One region of the Vibrio coralliirubri genome, then DNA from elsewhere that is predicted to be linked to it. Evidence: predicted binding sites of a transcription regulator. Region 1 holds the regulator's gene; the other holds the start of a gene.
The links. Region 1 encodes PurR, which represses purine synthesis genes. Its sites were predicted from a motif close to TNANGNAAACGTTTNCNTNA; they were not measured.
Positions count from the first base shown of each region.

Region 2: the regulator PurR is predicted to act here: its motif matches at 1,462-1,481, upstream of purL (phosphoribosylformylglycinamidine synthase).

Region 1 covers NZ_AP025470.1:1,263,253-1,266,683, reverse strand. The annotation lists gene torD (molecular chaperone TorD) at 232-879, shown strand; gene purR (HTH-type transcriptional repressor PurR) at 1,195-2,199, shown strand; cyclic di-GMP riboswitch class I at 2,370-2,455, shown strand; gene OCV20_RS05950 (TfoX/Sxy family DNA transformation protein) at 2,583-3,173, shown strand; gene OCV20_RS05945 (TVP38/TMEM64 family protein) at 3,308-3,431, shown strand, end outside.
Region 2 covers NZ_AP025470.1:2,898,242-2,901,672, reverse strand. The annotation lists gene mltF (membrane-bound lytic murein transglycosylase MltF) at 1-1,326, opposite strand, end outside; gene purL (phosphoribosylformylglycinamidine synthase) at 1,656-3,431, shown strand, end outside.

The sequences.
Region 1 (3,431 bases):
AACAATTCTAGTGGTACAGAAGATAAAAGCCAGAAACATGGATTTTTTTTGATACAAGACAATCTTAAACCTTGCTATTTATCGTCCATCGCAATTCAATATAGGCATTACTACTAACGAGTAACTTTGCGTTTCGCAAATAACCTTGTTATTCAGCCTTGGTGTGCTTATGCCCAAGTGACTTCAAGATGTATATAAGCAACATCACAAGACTAAGTCAGGATCTAACAAATGAAAGATACGAAAGCGTTCAACGAGCAAAGAGCAGAAATATACTGGTGGCTATCAAGCTTATTTGCCAAAGAGCTCACTCAAGAAGAACTCGATCACTACCACTCTGTTGAAATTCGTTCTTTCCTAACTGGTTTAGGCGAAAATGAAACACTAAAGCCAGCGATTGATAAGTTAGTGGATGCGCTGAACCGTCTACAAACACGTGAAGATGCCCAGCTAGAACTGTCTGCAGACTTTTGCGACCTTTTCTTAAAGACAGATAAACACGGCGCTCTTCCTTACGCTTCTATGTATATCGGCGAAACTGGCCTTTTGAATGATAAGCCAGCAAAAGATATGGAAGAGATCATGGCTAAGCACAACTTAGTTGTGAACCAAGATCTAAAAGAGCCAGCAGACCACATTGCTATCGAACTCGATTTCCTTGGTAACTTGATCATTCGTTCAAACGAAACGGATATTGAAGAAGAGCTAGAGAATTCATTTGCCGTTCAACAGCAGTTTATCGACCAACAACTGCTGACTTGGGTACCAAAGTTCAACGTGAAATGTCATGACGTTGATGAATTCGGTTTCTACGCTAGTGTCTCATCTTTGCTACTCGCATTCTGTCAATTAGACACTCAATATTTAGCTGGTGAATAGCTTATTGGATGACTAGGTAAATAAATTCAGTAGAATGTGACAATTCACCCGGATTTCTGGGTGAATTTTATTGCGAGTAGTTTCTAGTCAGTCTAAAATTGTGACCGCAAACGATAAAATATGAAACATTCACGAAATGCTATGCTTATTAAAGTTCAGAGCATTTCGGTGTTAAGACAAGCCGCTCAATAGCGGTTTTTTGTTTTTTAGCACTTTAGTACCCAAAGAGCCCTACAAATTTAAGCTCTTAGTTAGGTAGCTTAACGGCTACTTTATTCCGTACTTTGGGAAAGTAGCTTCTAATAGGATAAAACCATGGCCACTATAAAAGATGTCGCTCGCTTAGCCGGCGTATCAACAACAACCGTTTCTCACGTAATCAATAAAACTCGCTTTGTTGCAGAAGCAACTCAAGAAAAAGTAAACAAAGCCGTAGATGAACTGAACTATGCACCAAGTGCTGTTGCTCGTAGCTTGAAATGTAATACAACACGCACTATCGGCATGCTAGTGACTCAATCAACTAACCTATTCTTCTCTGAAGTTATCGATGGTGTTGAGAGCTACTGCTACCGTCAAGGTTACACTTTGATCCTGTGTAATACGGGCGGTATCTATGAGAAGCAACGTGACTACATTCGAATGCTTGCAGAGAAACGTGTAGATGGCATCTTAGTTATGTGTTCTGACCTAACTGAAGAACTAAGAGAGATGTTAGACCGTCACGCTGACATCCCTAAAGTTATCATGGACTGGGGCCCTGAGAGCTCTCAGGCTGATAAGATCATCGATAACTCTGAAGAAGGTGGCTACCTAGCGACCAAATACCTTATTGAACGCGGTCACTCTAAGATTGCATGTTTAAGTGGCCACTTAGACAAAGCAGCATGTGTTGAACGTATTGCCGGTTACAAGCGTGCACTTAACGAAGCTAAGATTTCTGCCGATGAAAATATGATCATCGAAGGTAACTTCGAGTGTGATACGGCTGTTCTTGCTGCAGAACAAATCGTTGAGATGGAAGATCGTCCAACGGCGGTATTCTGCTTTAACGACACAATGGCACTCGGCTTAATGAGCCGCCTGCAAGAAAAAGGCATTCGCATTCCAGAAGATATCTCAGTGATCGGTTACGACAACATCGAACTGGCTGAATACTTCTCTCCGCCGCTAACGACCGTTCACCAACCAAAGCGTCGTGTTGGTAAGAATGCATTCGAAATTCTATTAGAGCGCATCAAAGACAAAGACCACGAAAAACGCGTCTTCGAAATGCACCCTGAAATTGTTGAACGAAGTACAGTTAAAACGTTAAATTAATTGATAATTCGAGTTTAATTTCATCAAGCGCACCTTTAGGTGCGCTTTTTTTATCAGCAACTATAATGAACCCAGATGCACAACGGAAAGATCATTAATTGAAGCAATATCACATTTTGAAATATCAACTGTGAGCTTCATTCAACAAAAACTTTATTCTATTCAATCAGTCACGCACAGGGCAAACCACTCGAAAGAGTGAGACGCAAAGCTTCCGGCCTAAACCACTCGTTGGTATGGTAGCGGGGTTACCGATGGCAAAATGCAGTAACTACTAATAATTTAGTAATTTACGGCTTATTGACAATTTAATTGCAACATTTTGCTAATCTCTCGGACCTGCTTATTTGGTGGCGTAGTTCAAATACACCGAGATAAATAACATGGATAAACCGATACTAAAGGACTCGATGAAGTTATTTGAGTCCCTAGGAAAAATAAAATCACGCTCAATGTTTGGTGGCTTCGGTCTTTTTGCTGATGACACTATGTTTGCTCTGGTTGTAAATGACCAGTTGCACATACGCGCAGACAAAGGCACAACGAAACAATTCGAACAACAAGGGTTTCAACCGTACGTCTACAAAAAACGTGGTTTCCCTGTCGTTACTAAATATTTCGCTTTACCTGAAGGCCTCTGGCAAGACCAAGAGAAAATCTTGCAGCTTGCAACCACGTCTCTAGGTTTTGCTAAAGAAGAAAAAGCTGAGCAGTCTTCTGCTAAGCCGACCCGACTCAAAGATCTGCCTAATCTTCGACTCGCTACCGAGCGTATGTTGAAAAAGGCAGGGATCGATTCTGTAGAACGTTTATATGAATCTGGCTCTGTAAACGCATTTAACGCCATCAAAGAATCGCATGCGTCTTCTGTCAGTATTGAACTACTTTGGGCGCTAGAAGGCGCGATCAATGGTACACATTGGTCTGTTATACCGCAGCAGCGTCGCGAAGAGCTTATCAATCGCGTCAATTAACATTGTCAGTACAATCTCTATACACAACTAAGCCGCATTTACTGCGGCTTTTTTTATATCTGGTGAAAGTTAATCTATGCTTTGCCTGTCTATCTATACTATCGGTATGCATTGAAAATTTAGAGGAAGTATCAATGAGTAAGAAAATGATATTGGGTATTGTGTTGGTCGTAACCATCGTGTTGTTAGGCATCAATTTCGGCCAGTACCTAACGCTTGAAAATGCTAAGGCCCAACAAGCTGTGTTAAATGACTACA
Region 2 (3,431 bases), 1.6 Mb from region 1:
CAATAGAGGCAATCTGTCTTTTACATCACCCCAAGCGTCAGGATCACCACCTTGTGCCTTCGTGAGGCGACGCGCGTCCATCATGTGTCCGTAACCGACATTGTATGAGGCTAGGGCAAACCAGATCTTCTCGTGCTGAGTGATCGAATCTGGCACTCGATTAACGATACGACGCAGGTATTCAACCCCGCCTTGTACCGACTGTTTCGGGTCGAGACGGTTGGTTACCCCAACACTCTTCGCGGTTGGCAGTGTCAACATCATCATGCCACGAACACCTGTTGGTGAGCGTGCAACAGGATTCCAGTGTGATTCTTGGTAGGCTAAAGCGGCAATCAAGCGCCAATCAAATTCTTGAGAGTACTTTTGAAATAGCGGTGACCATTTTGGCAGCTTGCTGTCCAGTGCTCGGATAAAGGCGCGAGTATCAACGTAGTCAAAAGTACCGATGTGGCCGATGTATTTCTCTTCCAGTGAAGCCAGTTCACCAGACTGTTTTAGGTTACCGAAGAACTCAATCAACAGAGCATAAAGGCTTTCATCTTCAGACTTCTGCAAATACCAAGAGATAGGTTGGTCTTCTGTCAATTCAAAAGCCAAAGCTACGTCTGGGTATAAACGTTGTGCCAGTGATAGCTCAATCGAGTCAGCCACTGTGAATAAGCGCTCGCCAGTCGATACTTCTTTGAGCAGGTCGTTGATATCAGCATTGCCGACCGCATCATAGATAAAGTCATCGTGTGTTTTCTGCAGCTGTTTTAGTGTTGGCTCAAAGTGTGAGTCTTTCACCACGACCAAAGATGGCGTTAATGTGTCAGTAGACGCCGCCTCTTCTGATTCAGTTTGTGCTTTAACAAAGTCAGCCTGACGCTCATTCTCGAAATTGATCAGTTGCTCAAGATTTCTTGGTCGCCACTGGCCTTTTTTGTATACGACCTGTTGGCTTACATAGTAATAAGCAGGCGCGGCGCGATAAGCGCGTGTCAGTTTGCTGTTTTGCGTTAAGCCGGTCGCGATAAGATCGATCTCGCCTTTCTGCAGTGCAGGGAACAAGCCAGACAAACGGTAAGCGGGTTTAACCTCAAGCTTTACACCAAGCTCCTGCGCAAATTCACGAGCTAATTCGTAATCCAAGCCAGCAGGGCCATCAGGACCGATGTAATAAGAGAGTTGGTTATTTAGGGTGCCGACACGAAGAACGCCACGATCTCGTATCTGCTCAAGGACACTTTTAGGTTCAGATTCAATCTGGCATCCAGCTAACCCAAATAGGGCGATGGCGAGCAGAAGGAACTTAGACGAAAAGATGAGCGTAAATTTAGGCATCAAAATGAAATCTCGAAAAGTGGAAGCCCCTTTATACCAAACCCCGCAAGGCTGGCAAAGCAGGTTTAATTAAACAGTTGTAAAAGTGGTGATAAATGCAGCAAAAGTACCATTTACGCAGAAAGATAAAAAAAATCACGCAAACGGTTGCTTTTGGTGTTACGTCACAAAAAGAAATGCTTTATAATGCGCTCGCATTGAAGAGGTGGAATCGGCATAGGTTTGGCAACCTTCGGGAATAGCTTCGAAGAAAACAGTTAGGTTGTTCCTATAACCCACTGAATTTATTCCAATACTACCTTAATCAACTGCATAAGAGACGTAAGCACATGAGAATTTTGCGTGGCTCCCCAGCTCTATCTGAGTTTCGTGTTAACAAGCTTTTAGAGCTTTGTCGTGAATTAAGCTTACCTGTAACAGGTATTTACGCTGAGTTTGCCCACTTTGCTGATCTAACGGCAGACCTAGATGAGTCTGAAGTTGAGAAGCTAGAAAAGCTACTGACTTACGGTCCAACGATTGAAGAGCATGAACCTGAAGGTTTACTGCTGCTTGCAACGCCACGCCCGGGCACTATCTCGCCTTGGTCTTCAAAATCAACAGATATCGCACACAACTGCGGACTGGCTAAAGTGTCACGTCTAGAGCGCGGTACTGCTTTCTACATTGAAACCTCTGCTGAACTTTCTGAGCTTCAACTTGTTGAGCTGAAAGCAATCTTGCACGACCGTATGATGGAAGTGGTTTTCACTGACTTCGAATCAGCGGCTGCACTATTTACCGTTGCTGAGCCTGCTCCTTATGCGGAAGTTGACCTATTAACTGGCGGACGTAAAGCGCTTGAAAAAGCAAACGTTACCCTAGGTCTCGCGCTTGCAGAAGATGAGATTGATTACCTTCTTGAAAGCTTCACTGAGAAGCTAGGTCGTAACCCGACTGACATCGAGCTAATGATGTTTGCACAAGCGAACTCAGAGCACTGTCGTCACAAGATCTTTAACGCTGATTGGACTATCGATGGCGTTAAGCAAGAAAAATCATTGTTCAAGATGATTAAGAACACCTTTGAAACGACACCAGAACACGTTCTGTCTGCTTATAAAGATAACGCAGCGGTAATGACTGGTTCTGAAGTTGGTCGTTTCTTCCCAGATCCAGAAACTCGCCAGTACAGCTACCACCAAGAAAAAACACACATCTTGATGAAAGTTGAAACGCATAACCACCCAACTGCAATCTCTCCGTGGCCGGGCGCATCGACAGGTTCAGGCGGTGAAATTCGTGATGAAGGCGCAACCGGTATTGGTGGTAAGCCAAAAGCGGGTCTTGTTGCTTTCTCTGTATCTAACCTTAAGATCCCGAACTTCGTTCAACCTTGGGAAACTGACTTTGGTAAGCCAAGCCGTATCGTTACAGCTCTGGATATCATGCTTGAAGGTCCTCTTGGTGGCGCGGCATTCAACAACGAATTTGGTCGTCCAAACCTACTTGGCTACTTCCGTACTTACGAAGAGAAAGTAAACTCTCACGCAGGTGAAGAAGTGCGTGGTTACCACAAACCAATCATGCTAGCGGGTGGTCTTGGCAACATCCGTGACGAGCACGTTCAGAAGAAAGAGATCCCAGTAGGTGCAAGCCTAATCGTTCTTGGTGGTCCTGCGATGAACATCGGCCTTGGCGGCGGTGCGGCATCTTCAATGGATTCTGGTTCTTCTTCTGAAGATCTTGATTTCGCTTCTGTACAACGTGAAAACCCAGAAATGGAGCGTCGTTGTCAGGAAGTTATCGACCGTTGTTGGCAGCTAGGTGATGCAAACCCAATCGCATTCATCCACGATGTGGGCGCGGGCGGTATCTCGAACGCACTTCCTGAGCTAGTAGACGATGGCGAGCGTGGCGGTATCTTCAATTTACGTGACGTACCAAACGATGAGCCGGGCATGAGCCCACTTGAGATCTGGTGTAACGAATCTCAAGAGCGTTACGTAATGGCAGTTGCTGATAAAGACATGGCAACATTCGACGCGATTTGTAAGCGTGAGCGTGCACCATACGCAGTGGTTGGTAAAGCAACGGAAGAGCGTGAGCTTAAACTTGAAGATTCA